DNA from 2 places in the Chitinophaga caeni genome. Region 1 is predicted to be linked to the other one. Evidence: riboswitches for the same ligand, from Rfam matches in the RefSeq annotation. Region 1 holds a riboswitch; the other holds the start of a gene.
The links. Region 1 has a riboswitch for thiamine pyrophosphate ahead of COR50_RS21460 (TonB-dependent receptor). Riboswitches for the same ligand answer to the same signal wherever they lie in the genome.
Positions count from the first base shown of each region.

Region 2: it holds a riboswitch for thiamine pyrophosphate, as region 1 does, so the genes downstream of both, thiS (sulfur carrier protein ThiS) here and COR50_RS21460 (TonB-dependent receptor) in region 1, are expected to answer to the same signal.

Region 1 covers NZ_CP023777.1:5,103,222-5,111,647, reverse strand. The annotation lists gene COR50_RS21460 (TonB-dependent receptor) at 147-2,525, opposite strand; TPP riboswitch at 2,631-2,726, opposite strand; gene COR50_RS21455 (single-stranded DNA-binding protein) at 2,960-3,265, shown strand; tRNA gene COR50_RS21450 (tRNA-Met) at 3,365-3,436, shown strand; gene era (GTPase Era) at 3,561-4,430, shown strand; gene der (ribosome biogenesis GTPase Der) at 4,494-5,810, shown strand; gene COR50_RS21435 (hypothetical protein) at 5,899-6,105, shown strand; gene COR50_RS21430 (hypothetical protein) at 7,028-7,294, shown strand; gene COR50_RS21425 (hypothetical protein) at 7,447-7,866, shown strand; gene COR50_RS21420 (hypothetical protein) at 7,880-8,344, shown strand.
Region 2 covers NZ_CP023777.1:1,132,324-1,140,749, reverse strand. The annotation lists gene COR50_RS04770 (thiazole synthase) at 1-576, opposite strand, end outside; gene COR50_RS04765 (thiamine phosphate synthase) at 557-1,192, opposite strand; gene COR50_RS04760 (hydroxymethylpyrimidine/phosphomethylpyrimidine kinase) at 1,185-1,937, opposite strand; gene COR50_RS04755 (thiamine phosphate synthase) at 1,913-2,512, opposite strand; gene thiC (phosphomethylpyrimidine synthase ThiC) at 2,514-4,379, opposite strand; gene thiS (sulfur carrier protein ThiS) at 4,501-4,704, opposite strand; TPP riboswitch at 4,758-4,859, opposite strand; gene COR50_RS04740 (lipocalin family protein) at 4,994-5,476, shown strand; gene COR50_RS22235 (hypothetical protein) at 5,543-5,797, opposite strand; gene dnaN (DNA polymerase III subunit beta) at 6,470-7,588, opposite strand; gene COR50_RS04725 (pyridoxal phosphate-dependent aminotransferase) at 7,915-8,426, shown strand, end outside.

The sequences.
Region 1 (8,426 bases):
CAAGGTATGTATGTTGAGCCAAGGTATGCCTTGGCTTTCCTTATTCTCTCATTCTCTCATCCTCTCTCCAGGATGATGAAATGAGAGAAGCACCGTAGCAACGATGGCTAGGTGCTCTCTGTATGTGTCTCGGATATGGGTACAACTTAAAAAGAGATATGCACCCCGGCCAGCACGTTAAATGTTGCCATGGGGTAATATCCGTTCTCTGCGGCTACTTGGTTACTAGCGAAATAGGTGTAAGTGTACCCATTTGCTACATATTTCCTGTTGAATATGTTGTTCAACATCAATTGTAAGCCTAATTCTTTAAATAATTTTTGAGGCACAAGGTAATTGATCCTTGCATCGCTAACAAAGTAAGATGGTAAAGTAGCATCTTCAGTAGATGTGTTGTCAAGATATTGCTTACTTACGTATTTTCCTAACCATTCTATCACTAAATTTTTCACAGGTTTTACACTTAAGGTATAACCCGCTACTACGGCTGGCGAGAAAGAAATATCCGTATTTTTTAAATTTACTTCTTTAGGTACCCCACTATAATAATCATCGTCAATAAATGCTGTAAAAGATTTGATTTTGTTTTTACTGAATGCACCGTTAGCAGAAAGGGTCATGAAGTCCGTAATATTTGTTGCAGCCTGTAATTCAATACCGGCGCGGTAACTGTCGGGAATATTGGTGCGCGTGTACGCTCCAACATCATTAATGCTTCCTGTTAAAACCAATTGGTTGTGGTAATTCATGTAATACAAATTTCCCTGCAATACTACATCTTGATGGCGGTAAACATATCCTACTTCTATATTTTCTAAACGTTCACTCTTGGGTGTTTGTTCAATTCCTGCCTCAAAATCATCCCTGTTTGGTTCCTTGTTACCCACTGCGAACGAAGCATAAAGTTGTTGTTGCTTATTAATGGTGTACCGGGCGCCTACTTTCGGATTCACAAAATTATATAGATTATGTTGAATTAAGCCGGGATTCTTTCTAAAACCATCAATATTATATTTGACATGCCTATATTGGATATCGGCAAATACCTGCAATTGATCTAATAATGTGTATTCTCCTTTTAAATAAGTGTTTACATCCGATTTAAAAGCTTTTAGATGATACCATTCATAATTGATATCTACCGGGTATTCTGCCCAAGGAATCCTACCGTAATGTTTCCCGTCATAGCGGTTGTAACCGCCGCCCCAAGTCCAATTTAACTTGCTGTGATGCCCATTTAATGAGAAAACCGTTCCGTAGAAGTAATTATCCAGCCATAATTGCCGAACCAGGTCGGTGTTGCGAATTGTATCGGAGCCAATAATCGGCGGCGTCAGTCCGTAATCTCCGTATGCTTCCCCGGCTTTATAATTTTCATAGTAGCCTTTGCCGCGTGCCAGGTGCAATGCAATGTTGAAATCTAATGCAGGACTGATGACCTGGTTGTAAAACAATTGGTAATGATCTTGTTGGTAGTTATCGGTTTCATTATCATATGGTTTACCCGGTTTTTCTGTTCCGGAAGAGTTATAAGTCCTGTCGTTTTCCAATTGTTCCTTGCTGATGCCGTTCCAGGCCTGGTACGTTTTTTCTTTACCTGAGAAGATATTTAAGCGGATCGCCGTATTCTTGGATATATAAGCAGCCGAAGTGTAATAAGATTTTAAATCGGATGAAGCCCTGTCTACATAACCGTTGGATGATAGTTTGGAAAGCCGGGCATCGAAAGTAAAATGCTTATTGATCAAGCCGGTTCCTGCCTTGATGGTATGTTTCCATGTATCGTAAGAACCGTAACTGTTATCGAAGCTAGCGTAAGCTTTTTCATTATAAGTATTGGTGCTGAGGTTCAAGGTAGCGCCGAATGCTCCCGCGCCGTTGGTCGAAGTGCCGACCCCGCGTTGCAATTGTATACTGTTCAAGCTCGATGCAAAATCCGGCATATTTACAAAAAATGTACCCTGGGATTCAGCATCATTGATCGGTATGCCATTCACCGTAACGTTGATCCGGGTAATATCGGATCCCCTAACCCTGAGGCCGGTATAACCCACGCCATTCCCTGCATCGGAGTTGGTAACAACACCGGGTAACTGGTTTAATAATAACGGTAAATCTTGACCGAGGTTCTGCTTTTGAATATCTTCCGCAGATAACTCCGATTTGGTGAAGGGGGCATTCTTCGAGGCCCTGGTACTGGATATTTCTACCGGTTTTACAAATAAGCCCGTTTCTTCCAGCGCTATATCTAATGTAATATTTCCCTTTACGGTTAAGTTCTTGCTAAATACTTTGTACCCTAAGTAGGTCGCCTTTAACGTAATATTTTGACCGTGGTTGATCTTGATACTGTATTTCCCATCCGTACCGGACTGTGTACCTTGATTGAGGGCAGGTTGAATAACGATATTCACCCCTTCTATCGGCTTACCGCTTGATTGATCGGTTACGGTTCCGCTGATAATTCCCTGTGCATGTAATAATGCGCATTGACAGAGCAATGCGAATACTAAAAAGATTCTCATGATTCGATCCTGTTTACTCGATTTTACAAATAATAAATACATGCTACCTTGAGAGGTAAGCATTTAATGCGGCTTTCAGCCGCTTTCAGATCATAAAACAGGTAAGGTGAAAGTACTTACCTTTCCTAACCAGCATTACCTGGTCCAGGTTCAACGGGTATGATCTCAGCCTGTAATTGTAAGGCACCCCGAGGTGAAACCTTGCAGATATAAAGTGAATCTTCAAATAATCCGCTGTTTCCGTTACAAAGGTAGATGACTTCGAGCAGAATTTATTCAAATTTTTTTTGGGTAATACCTTCCTGGTTTGTAATTTCAGTTGTCTTAAAAACCAGGATGTTATGGCTGGATAAAGAAGTATGTTTGTTAACTTATCAAAATAAATTTCAGCCAGGCATTCGTATTTAATTTGTTAATCCAAAAAATCAACCTACATGTTGAAATTACAAATCATCGGTAATATCGGTTCAGATGCCCGTTGCGGCAATGTGAAAGACCGGAGTGTATTGAACTTTTCCGTAGCCCATAACGAGAAAACAAAAGATGCTAACGGCGAAACGCAGGAACAAACCGTTTGGGTCGATTGTGCCCTTTGGGACCGGGAAGCCCTGGAGCCTTACCTGAAGAAAGGGAAAAAGGTTTTTGTAGAGGGCTTACCCTCCGCTGCCAGTTATAACAATAGCAACGGCGAGATGGTGACGGCGCTGAAACTCTCTGTTCATAAATTGGAGCTGATGTAAGCCGGATGAGCGGTGGAGGGCTATTTCCACCGCTAATTCCTTCATTTTTAAAATTTTATTTGGTAGTTAAAATGAATTCCCCTAATTTTGCACCCACATTGCGAGGTAGAGCAGAGGTAGCTCGTCGGGCTCATAACCCGAAGGTCAGTGGTTCGAATCCGCTCCTCGCTACAAAGTTTATAAAGCCGAAGTAGTTTCGGCTTTTTTTATTGGAGCTAATGGATGCAGGTATTCTCCCTAAATTTGTATCATCAAAAAATAGTGTACGTTCATCTTTTGGCCAAACAATCGAGATATGTTTAAAGCAGGATTCGTCAATATTTTTGGTAAACCGAATGCGGGGAAAAGTACTTTGTTGAACACCATTATCGGTGAGAAATTAGCTATCATTTCCCCCAAGGTTCAAACAACCAGGCACCGCATTACCGGTGTCGTTACCCAGCCGGATTATCAAATTGTATTCTCCGATACACCGGGCATCATCGACCCGAAATACAAGATGCATGAAAAAATGATGGGCGCCGTGAAATCTGCATTGGAAGATGCCGATCTAGCATTGCTGATCATGGATGCCAAGGATAACGTGGATGAGAACTTGGCTTTATTTGAATCGCTCCGCCTGAAAGCTCCTTTTCTTTTAGTGATCAACAAGGTTGATCTTTTGATGAAAGATGACCTGGATGCGCTGGTTCAAAAATGTAAAGATTGGGGAAAAGCAAAAGAAGTAGTACCGGTTGCTGCCATTCAGAAAAAGGGCGTGAAAGACCTGTTGAAAACGATCGTTGAGTACTTGCCGGAAGGGATGCCTTTTTACCCGGAAGATACGCTGACGGATCGGAGCACGCGGTTCTTCGTAGCCGAAATGATCCGGGAAAAGATCTTCCACCTTTACGATGAAGAGATCCCTTATCATACGGCGGTCATCGTTACACAGTTCCAAGAAAAAAATACTTTGACGAAAATATCTGCCGAGATCATCGTGACCCGCGAAACGCAGAAAGCGATCATCCTGGGAGAAAAAGGTTCAGCGATCCGTAAATTGGGAACGGAAGCCCGCCAGGAAATCGAAGCTTTCATCGAAAGGAAGGTATTCCTGGAACTTTTCGTAAAAGTGCGTAATAAATGGCGTGATAACGACAACTATTTACGCGAATATGGATTATAATTAAACCAACCCGCAAGGCTTGGTCAGATGTTTAGAACAACAAAAATTTAAATACCCGGTAATATGGCTGGTTTTACAGTAGCGATCGTTGGTCGCCCGAATGTTGGTAAATCTACTTTGTTTAACCGTTTGCTAGAGCAAAGGAAGGCAATCGTGGATGATGTGAGCGGGGTGACGCGCGATCGCCAATACGGTGTGGCTGATTGGAATGGAAAAACGTTTAACGTGATCGATACAGGAGGCTTCGTATCAAATAGTGATGACGTATTCGAAAGGGAGATCCGCAAGCAGGTGAAAATTGCCATGGAAGAAGCCAATGCATTAATATTCATGTGCGATGTAGCAACAGGTATTACCGATCTGGATGCAGATGTGGCGGACTTGTTGAGGCGTTCATCCAAACCGGTATTCCTAGTTGTCAATAAAGTTGATAATAGTGACCGCCGTTTAGAAGCAACCGAGTTTTATGCCCTGGGATTCGAAAATGTACATTTCCTATCCTCGATGACCGGGAGCGGTACGGGTGAATTGCTTGATGATATTACCGCCCTGATCACGGACGAGTTCCTGGTGGAAGAGAAAAACGAAGCGCTGCCGAAGATCGCGATTATCGGTCAGCCGAACGTTGGTAAATCCTCACTGCTGAACGCGTTGGTAGGGCAGGAGCGCAATATCGTTTCCGAAATTGCCGGTACGACACGCGATACCATCCACACGCATTACAATTTATTCCAAAAAGATTTCGTGTTGATAGATACCGCGGGCCTTCGCCGGAAGAATAAAGTGAGCGAAGACCTGGAGTTTTATTCAGTGATCCGCGCCATCAAGGCGATGGATGAAGCAGATGTTTGTATGTTGTTGCTGGACGCGGAGAAAGGTATCACGGCGCAAGATTTGAACATCTTCAGCTTGGCTGCCCGTAAAGGGAAAGGCTTGGTCATCTTGGTGAATAAATGGGATCTTGTTAAAGAAAAACAAACCAATACGGCGCGTGATTACGAGAAGGAGTTGAAATCGAGATTGTCGCCGTTCAACGATGTACCGATTATCTTCACCTCCGTCGTGGAGAAGCAAAGGATTTTCAAAGCGATAGAAGTGGCCTTGGAGGTATGTGAAAACAGGACTAAGAAGATTCAAACTTCCCGCTTGAACGAAGTCATGCTGAAAGCGATCGAATCTTACCATCCGCCGGTAGTAAGGGGAACGCCGATCCGTATTAAATACGTGACGCAATTGCCGACATATACACCGGCATTTGCCTTTTTCTGTAATCTTCCCGATGATATTAAGCAACCTTATAAGAACTACTTGGAGAATAAGTTGCGTGAAAACTTTGACTTCACCGGTGTACCTATCAAGATATTTTTCAGGAAGAAATAATTAGAAGAAAACACTTATTATAAAAATATTTATTGTTTTATATAATTTTTGAGTAGCTTTGCGGCACTTATAAAACCAAACAAACAACATGAAAAAATTATTCGTTTTAGCGATCGCTGCAGGTCTTTTCGCAGCTTGTAATTCAGCCGGTACTACTTCTGAAAAAGATACTACTGCAGCTACTGAATCTGCTGCTCCTGCTGAAACTACAACTCCAGATTCTACCGCGGTAACAACAGATTCTACAGCTACTCCTGCTGCTGATACTACAGTTGCAGCTGAGCCTGCTAAATAATTTTTAATTCTATCGAGTTAAAAATAAACTTAATTGGGCCGTTAGCACTTTGCTAACGGCTTTTTTGTGCCCAAAAAAGCACGGATAAAGATCCGTGCTGTACATATTTCCTAGTGTAACCATTGTATGTATGTCTTTACCTGGGTAAATGAATTTATATAACATGTTGAGAATTAATAGAAAGGCGGCCTATCAACTTCACTTACCGCCTTTCAAAAGAAAATGGGGATCCATCTTCTATACTTAACCCCAACATTACTAATATCAGAAGAAAGGTGGGTTCCACTCCCTACTTACAACCTCTTACCACGACCCACCTCCTTGGGTTTGTCCAAAAACAGAACTTTTTCACATTTCCTTTCAGCACGCTGTTTGGAGCCGTATCTTTATAACACGGACGTGTTATCCTTTTAAGGATGGTGTTTAGATTATTTTTAATGTCCCTTCATATGATGTTGAATGCCTTTCTATTCCTGGTTTCCGATCTTTTATTGTAATACAAAGTTCCGACTATTTGAGCCGTAAAATATTGATATGCAACGAGCTTGGATATGAGAATTCTCATACCCCGGGTTGACGGCGCGCATGTTTTTTACTAAATATGGAGCGTATTTTCAAATACGTAACGGCTTTTAAGCCGGGAGAAACAAATAAATTATAAAAAAATTATATATTATTGAAAATATTTACTTAAATTTAATATGATTGAATTTTGAAATGCAGCTTGAAATTTTTACACGAAAGCGTTATTGTTTTATATTAATAAATTGACAAATTTTAGATGCTGAGTTAGAAATGAAGGATTACACTGTAAATTGACCCGGTTGAAACAACAAAGATCTAAATATTGATTTTGTCCATTGACAAGCAGATTACCTCAAAACCATATGATTCTTTAAACCTGGTAAACTACCTATGCCTCATGTTTCGTAGATTATTAGTTTCGTCTGCCCTGTTTGCCGTAACAGGGATCATGATGTTTTTCATCGTTTATTATATCTCCATGTCTTTCTTCCCGCCGGCAAGCGCCGCATCGATCGGGGAGGGTTTTCCTTTAGGACATTTGCTGGTATCTTTTGCACTTGCGTTCCTTGTCGCGATACTGGCTTCGCTCGGCGTTTACTCCAAGATGGACGATAGCCGCAGGCGCAGGTTGGTAAATACCCGTTACGCTTTCAGGTACCGTTAAGCGGTATTAATTTTTACGTTGCAGGTTGCTCCTTGATTTACAAGGAGTAGGGGATTTATACGCCCGTTTCTTGAAATAAATTTGCGAAATACTGGAATCATATATAAAGATTTTTTTGTAAATTATTCTTCGAAGCAACTATTTAACCTATTATGCAACCTAAGAAATTTATAACCCTGGTAGTGCTACTTCCCTTGTTACTCTCACCGGTAATCAGCGCACTTTTATTTACTTTAATCCTGCAAAAAGTAATCAATGCGAACTTATTGCTTGACACGATCTTGCATTTGTGGATCCGGTTATCCATATTCGTGTTCTTGGGCGGGGTAGCGCTTTGGTGCTTATATTATTGGTTGGTAAGCGCATACCACGACATTTTAGATACCGTAACGCTAAAGTGGGCCTTCGCCTTGGCGCCGATTCTCGTGATGTGCTGCTTGTTATACCGCGGGGCACAAAGAGAAACAGCCAGCGTGCTATTCACCCCGGAAAGCATTATTGCATTTTATCCTTTATTAATTATTGTAGGGATCATCGTATTTAGATTAAGGGGATTGGAAGAGAAGCGTTGATTAAATTTGTTGCATGAAACCTTTAAAATATAGCTTATCCGTATTTGGGCTTGGCTTACTGATCCATTCAATTTGTACATCTATTGGGTATTATCTTGTTGTTACTTATATAAAGAGCGAGCTGGTATTGAATACTCACCAAGTATACTTGGATCTCCTGAAATACAGCCTTATTCAGAACTTCATTAATTACAGCATCATCGCCATTTTGAATTATACCATAATAATTATTTTTTATAGGAAACTTGAAGTCAAAAAAATAAAATCTATTGTAACGGTTCTACCTTTAATCTGGCTGCTTTACGTGCTGATGAAATTTGGTGATGAAGATCAACTCAATCCTTTACTAGTAGCCGTTTGCATCGGGATTGTTTCATTGATGTTCCTTATCAATTTTGTCAAATTAGCTCCCCGTAATAGTACGATGGCCGCATCATTGGAAGAAGAGATACAAACAATTAATATTAGTAATGAATAAAAAAAAAGTTCGCGCTGGCGGTATCCTTATCTGTCGGTGGGTTGATTATTCTCAGCCTATTCATATTATTAATAATAATGGA
Region 2 (8,426 bases), 1.3 Mb from region 1:
GCTGGGCGCTCCGATCCCGGCATCGATAATTACAGGCACCTGGCTTTGCTCTATAATAATGGAAAGGAAGTCGGCCGTTTTTAAACCTTTATTACTACCGATCGGCGCTCCTAGCGGCATGACGGCAGCAACGCCTACTTCTTCCAGGCGTTTACATAAAACGGGATCGGCATGGATGTAAGGCAATACCACGAAACCATCTTTTACCAATGCTTCCGCAGCAATCAATGTTTCGATAGGATCCGGTAATAAATACCTGGGATCGGGATGAATTTCTAATTTCACCCAGTTGGTATCCAGGGCCTCCCTTGCCATTTGACAAGCGTAAACTGCTTCCTTTGCCGTTCTGGCGCCGGATGTATTCGGCAATAATTCAAACTTTGGGGAGGATAGATATTGCAGCATATCCTCTGCCGGTTGTTCCAGGTCAATTCTTTTCAAAGCTACGGTTACCAGTTCCGTATCGCTGGCTTCCAATGCTTCTTTCATCTGTAAATGCGAACCGAATTTCCCCGTTCCCGTGAACAGCCGCGAATGGAATGTTTTTCCTGCTATTTTAAGTGGTTGTATATTCATGATGCAGTAATTGTTGTAATTGAGTGACGATTTTTTCCGCTTTTGCAGATCGGGTGATAAGTCCTGATACCGCGATGCCGTAAACTCCCGCTTTCATCAATCCCGGGATATCTTCCAGGCCGATTCCTCCAATGGCAAATACCGGGATCTGAATACCGTGTAATTGCATCTTTTGCAGGATGGATCGATAGCCTTCCAAGCCAAGTATAGGGCTAAGTTTCTGTTTAGTTTCCGTGAACCGTAATGGTCCCAGCCCGATATAATCCGGTTGATGTACCGCATGGCGTTGAATGTCTTCAAAAGTATTAGCAGTAGCTCCTGTTACGAACGGTTTGAAATCCTGCTTTACTTTCGCTAAAGGCATATCTTCTTTACCAACATGTATCCCGTAGGCATTAACTGTAGCCGCTATTTGCGGAGCATCATTAATAAATAATTTTGCACCGAATGTATCGCATAACTCCTTTGCCTTGTACGCGGTAGCTAACCATTCCGGTAACTCCGTATGTTTCAGCCGCAGTTGAATGTTTTTGCATCCGGCATTACATGCTTTCTTGATATGCTCAATATGGTCAACCGGAAGATAACCTTGCGATATATAAATAATCTTATCCATGATGATATCCTAATAATGAATCATTACTTATCAAAAATTGATAAGCGTATTTTTTTGCCTTATAACAAGCTTCTGTTAAATCGAATCCTTGGGAGAGGTAAGCAACGATAGCGGCGCTTAATACGCAACCGGAACCGTGTTTTCCCGAGGCATTGCTTTCTCTTGGCATGAATTGCTTTATAGGCCCGTTTTTTAAATAAAGGAAGTCATGCCCGGGCATCGTTGGGTGGTGCCCGCCTTTTAATAATACGTTCGCCAAGGATTGCAGTTCTCCCATGGCCAATTCAATGTTACCGTTACTCGTTAATAATCCAGCTTCCAGGTAATTGGGTGTAATTAAAAAACACTCGCGTAATAAAGATTCCAGTGGCCCTGAAAGCAGCGGATCATAAAAAGTAAACCCGCTGGAAGATTTAAGTACCGGATCCCAAGTAATATGCAAATGCGGTTGCTCCCGCTTCAACCTTCGGACGATTTCCAAACAACTGTCAACATCTTTCATTAAACCCAGCTTGAGAAACTGAAGGGGGAACTTCCTTATTAATGGGATTGCTTGGTCGATGACCTGGGAAACGCTCATCCATTCAACCGATAAAAACTCCGAATCGGTTTGAACCGTCAAAGCCGAACAAACGCCGAAACCGTAAACATTTAATTGTTCAAATGTTTTGATATCGGCTAATACCCCGGCACCGCCGCTGGGATCAAAGCCTGCAATACTCATAACATATTTCCTTGCCGCCATAATTTTGCTATTTCCAGGTAATTTTCAACTGCCTTTCCCGGGTTTGACCATACGGCTCCCAACAAGGCTATATTTTTAATTCCCAGCTCCCTGGCCACTTCTACAACGGATGCTTGTATCCCGCCCAATGCTATCAATTTGTTGGATGAATATTCAAATTGATGCCGTGTTTTGGGTTGATATCCCGGTTTGGAAATACTTTCAAACAGGGGGCCGGCAAACAGGTAATCAAAATCTTCTTCTAGGCTTTCAAACTCTTTCATTCCATGTGTTGAAGTCGTGCAGGTCATTCCCCCTTGTCGCCAAGACAGGATTTGCTGCAAAGTATAATGAGTCCTCAACTGGGTACTGAAATGGATACCGCCTAATCCCATCCCGGTTGCTATTTCCGGAAAATCAGCCAAGATCATTTTTTTTCGATCTCCCGGGGAGAATAGTGATAAGAATGCCAGGTATTCATCCCTAGATTTCCCGGGTTTACGGACGACGAACTTTTGCAAGCCGGCGTTCAATAAAGCCTGGATTTGTAGATGTTCAGTATCCATGAATTCCGGTGCAGAGAAAATCCAGATCATCTTATTGAAATATTTCTCCGCCCTGCTCTACGAAATGCTTGGCTTTTTCCTGCATCCCTTGTTCCAAGGCTTGCGTTTCATTTAATCCTTGTGATTGCGCATATTCCCTAACTTCTTGCGTGATTTTCATCGAGCAAAAGTGCGGGCCGCACATGGAGCAAAAATGCGCGATACGCGCACCTTCCGCCGGAAGCGTTTCGTCGTGATATTCGCGCGCCGTATCCGGATCTAAGGACAGGTTGAACTGGTCGTTCCATCTAAATTCGAACCTTGCCTTGCTGAGAGCGTTATCGCGGTATTGTGCGCCGGGATGGCCTTTTGCAAGATCGGCGGCATGAGCAGCTAATTTATAAGTGATGACCCCGGTTTTTACATCTTGCTTATTCGGTAAGCCAAGATGTTCCTTCGGTGTAACGTAACAAAGCATCGCGGTACCGAACCAACCGATCATGGCCGCGCCAATCGCGGAAGTGATATGATCGTAGCCCGGAGCAATGTCGGTCGTTAAGGGGCCGAGGGTATAAAAAGGCGCTTCGTGGCAATGTTTCAATTGCTTATCCATGTTTTCCTTGATGAGGTGCATCGGCACATGGCCGGGGCCTTCGATCATTACCTGTACATCGTGTTTCCAGGCAACTTGGGTCAATTCTCCCAAGGTTTCGAGCTCTGCAAATTGGGCAGCATCGTTTGCATCTGCAATGGAGCCGGGACGAAGGCCATCGCCCAATGAAAAGGCGACATCATAGGCTTTCATGATTTCGCAGATCTCTTCGAAATGGGTATATAGGAAGTTCTCGCGGTGATGCGCCAGGCACCACTTAGCCATGATAGATCCGCCGCGCGAAACGATGCCTGTTACGCGCTTGGCAGTTAACGGTACATACCTCAGCAGTACCCCTGCATGGATGGTGAAATAATCCACGCCTTGTTCTGCTTGTTCTATCAAGGTATCGCGGAAGATTTCCCAGGTGAGGTTCTCCGCTTTGCCATTTACCTTTTCGAGCGCCTGGTAAATAGGTACGGTGCCGACGGGAACCGGGGCATTGCGGATGACCCATTCCCTTGTTTCATGGATGTTTTTACCGGTACTTAAATCCATGATGGTATCAGCACCCCAGCGGCAAGCCCAAACTGCTTTTTCAACCTCTTCTTCCATACTGCTGGTAACGGCGCTGTTGCCGATGTTAGCATTGATTTTAACGAGGAAATTGCGACCGATAATCATCGGTTCTGATTCGGGATGGTTTACATTGTTAGGAATGATGGCTCTTCCGGCGGCAATTTCACTTCGTACGAATTCGGGAGTAATTCCTTCGGGCGGTATACCAGCGCCGAAGGCCTGCCCGGGATGTTGCCGCAGGTTGCTATCCCCGTTTTGAATAGCTTCCCTTCTTTGGTTTTCCCTGATGGCGACGTATTCCATCTCGGGGGTAATGATACCTTGCCGCGCGTAATGCAGTTGCGTGATATTTTTACCGGGTAGTGCCTTGTAAGGTTTCGGCTTTTTGGGAAAACGTAAAGCCGCCGGGGTTTTGGCTTGGTTTTGATTTACGAAATCGGAGCTGAAAGATTCCAGTGTTTCTATGTCTCCACGTTTCTCGACCCAGGGCGACCTGAGCCTAGGCAGTCCTTCACGTATATCTATCTTGATATTAGTATCAGTATACGGACCGCTGGTATCATATACCGTGACCCCCGGGTTCTCGATGGTTTTATCATCAATTTGAGTGCCTGATAAGGAGATTTCCCTCATGGCCACTTGTACGGGGTGGATTTTTCCGGGTATATAAATTTTCTGGCTAGCAGGGAATGGAGTTCTACTTATAATTTCTTCCCGGCTCCCGGGTATCGGTTGCGTATTTTTCATAATGATGTGAACATGATTTTTTAGATGAAAATATTTTCGTGTAGCCGTTATTGTTATATTTATAACAATAAGCAGCTGCACGCTATTCTAGCGAGTACAATTATTTATTTATATCATGGTATTAGCCTCCCTGGGTTGCCCGAATAATGGTAACCTGGTCTGATGGGCTTAGGGAAACATTATCCCAACTTCGTTTAGGAATAACTTGATCATTGACCGCGATAGCGATACCCTTTGTAGAAGGAATTTGAATAAACTGTAAGAGTGTAGCAAGCGTTGCGCCCTGCTCCACTGCATAAAGTTTATTGTTTACATGAATTTCCATGAGATTGGAGATTTAATTGAACAATAAACTTTAAGGATGCGTGATAGATGAGAGAGTTCAGTATAACTTTTTCCTACGACAGTATGAACTGCATCAGGTACTGAGGGTATCATCTCAGTTCCGGTATGTATACCGGAACACCCCTAAAGTGCTGTAAAACTAAGAAAGATTCGTTGGAATAACGAAATTTATTCGATGTAAATTTTATAGCATCATATTTGTATTATCTTGTACGCTCTAAATGCAGGCCAAGGGATGCAGGGCATTTATTCATCCAAAAACAATCACCATGAAGCACTCCGCATATATTATATTCATTTCCCTGGTTTTGTCGGCATGCCAGCAAACGAAACGTGAAGCCATTAGCTCTTACCCTGATAGTTTGATAGAATACGTAGATACAATTTATACGCCCCCTGTTGCTGTGACGGATACACTGCAAAGGGATAGTATCGACCTAACATTAGTGCCAGGCAGATGGTGGCAACCGGTTCCAGGCAAGGAAGAAGAGCAACAGGGATTTCATTTAATGAAAGGGGGAAAAATAAAAGGACTGAATATGCCGGCCTTGATTTACGAGAAATGGGAAATTGTATCCGACACCTTGATGCTTTGGAGTGATATGGTATCAGGAGAAGATACGACACGGTTAATCGACACATTATTGGTTAGGAATGTTAACGACTCCGTGATGGTTTTATTTCCCCACAATGCCGCCGCCGGTTATTTCGAGATTTATCACCGTGAAGGCGCCAAGGGTAAAAAGAAATAGCCCGCTCACTTATTCAAAAGAACAAGCAAAGCGGGTATTTAATATATTTTAAAGCTTACAATACACTTATTGACCACCTAAAATTCCAATGCCCAGGATAATAGTGATGCAAGCGAAAATGATTCCTGCAACAGATAATTGTAAATCAAATGTTGTTCTACGAGATAATATCGTAGAAGCAATGCCAATAAGCAAAGCAGAACCACCCATAATTATCAGGGCGCTTGAATTATACAGGAAGAATGAGAATACCAAGATAGTAAACCCTAAAATAAACGCGATAGCACCGGCTATGCGGGATGATGTTATTGAGTGTAGCATACGTAAATGTTTATCTATTTAAACTATTTTTATTGTTATATAATCCAATCAATACTTCAAAGATTCCAGTTAGCGGAAACTGCCAGACTAATACTCAATCCATTAGGAATCTTCAATTTTAAATAGGTAAGACATAGGAATCCCTGCTGATATTTCGACTAACGTAGATCTTTAAAGAACTCGGTTAGTGACAATCCTTTAATCCTGCTGCATGCATTTTGAAAAACGGCCTGGATAATTAAATACTCCTTGCACACTATAAAATGCGTTTTTGCAGAGGAGATGGCCAAAAGGGATAAATGGGGTAAATTTCTAGATGCGCTTTATAGCATCTTTTACAATATAAAATTAGAATCTTTTTGTATAAGTCGGAAGTAAATTAACATGTTTTTTCATTGCCGCTTAACAAGCGATTCACAATTAAATTACTTTATATGTAACTTTAAAGTAATGAATTATTCAAAGTAATTTAAATTGATAAAATTACTAATATGTCAATATTAGTTAATACAGAGAATCTTACTTATTAGACATTATCATTACTTGTCAGCGTGTGTTTAATTGTATTTTAAAAACCAAGGAGTTACATACTACCGGTGTTTGGGGTTATTCAAAACAAAAAAGCAACCCCCTGGGAGGTTGCTTAAAATAATTATACTCTTATTATCTTAATTAGTTGTTCAGCATTAAAGGCATTACCAATATTAAAAGGTCTTCATTCGCTTCTTGCTCTGATGGTTTGATAATACCTGCTTTCGTAGGAGTGGATAATTCCATCGATATCTCGTCTCCTTCAGCGGCGTGTAACATCTCGATCAAGAATTTAGCATTGAAGGCGATCTGCATATCCTCGCCGCTATATTGGCAACTCATGCGTTCGTTTCCTTCGAATGAGAAGTCAACATCCTGGGCCGATAATTGTAATTCGCTACCCGTAATTGACAATGCTACCTGGTTGGTACTTTTATTAGCGAATACCCCTACCCTTTTTAATGCGTTCTGGAAGTCGGTTTTATTAACTACCAAGCGGTAAGGATTTTCCTTGGGTATTACTACTTTATAATCCGGGAACCGTGCATCGATTAGGCGGCAAATCATCTGCGCATTATCGTGCGTTACGAAGAAGTGATTTTTGCTGTAAGCGATCCTGATCTCGGTATCGTTATCAGGAATGGCAGCTTTAAGTAAGTTCAACGGCTTTTTGGGAACGATGAAGCTATCGCTCTGCGGGCATTGAACATCAGTTTTCACGTATTTGACCAAGCGGTGGGCATCGGTAGCAACGAAAGTTAAGCTCGTTGGCGCCAGCTCGAAGTAAACGCCGGTCATAGCAGGGCGAAGATCATCGTTACTCACTGCGAAAATGCATTTGTTGATCGCGGTAATCAGGCCGGTGGCAGTCATCGTGAAAGAAGTTGCATCTTCGGCAGCCGGTTCTTTCGGGAAGTTCTCAGGGTTTTCGCCCATCACCTTGTACTTACCGTTGTCGGAAGTGATTTCCACCGCGTAAGAATTTAGGTCGATGTTGAAAGTAAGTGGTTGATCCGGCAAGTTCTTCAGGGAATCCATCAGGATTTTTGCCGGGATACAAATACGCCCGTTTTCTTTCGCTTCCACCTCTAATTTGACCTTCATCACTGTTTCCAGGTCGGTAGCCACTACCGTGAGCTCGTTTTTTTCGATCGAGAAGAGGAAATCTTCCAAAATCGGTAAAACGGTATTCGAGTTAATAACACCACTGATCTGTTGTAATTGTTTCAACAAAGTAGAAGACGAAACGATAAACTTCATAAGGTTACTTGCTATAAGTTATGTTTAATGCAAACAAAGATAGAAAGAATTGTAATTCACCGTAACCCGTACCCACTTATTTATTAACACTCTTTCAACGATCGTGTGTTAACAATATAGTCCGGCCCCATGCCAGGGCTATATTAAAATTGCTAACCGCACTTGAATATTTTGACAGTTTTAGAATCGTTTATTGACGATTTTTAATTAATGTTAGAATTGTTTTAAAATATTTGAATGAATCGCTTCGTTTTTTGAGAATATATGGAATAGGGTTAGTTTTGCGGGCGCAAAAAACTAATAATCACATTAAAAAAATCTTGGTTATGAAACTATCTCATTTAGCCGAAACGCTTATTGGATCTGAAATTATTAAATTGGCCGGTGAGATTAAGGAGAAGATGGCCAAGGGTGAAAAAATATACAACTTTACGATCGGTGATTTTGATCCCAAGGTGTTCCCCATCCCCGTTGAGTTTGAGCAAGAAATCACGAAGGCTTACCAAGAGCATTATACGAATTATCCTCCTGCTGACGGCATCCTTGAATTGCGGAAAGCCGTAGGAGGCTTCATTCATGAAAGGGAAGGGTTAAACTACGATCCTACCAGTGAAATTGTTATTTCTTGTGGCGGTCGCCCGATCATTTATGCAACTTACCGGACACTGGTAGACCGCGGCGAGAAAGTGATATACGCTACCCCTTCTTGGAATAATAACCACTATACACATTTCCTGGAAGCAGAACACGTAGTTTTGGAAACTACCCCTGGAAATAATTTTATGCCGACGGCGGCAGAACTTAAACCCTTGTTGAAGGGGGCTACCTTATTGGCTTT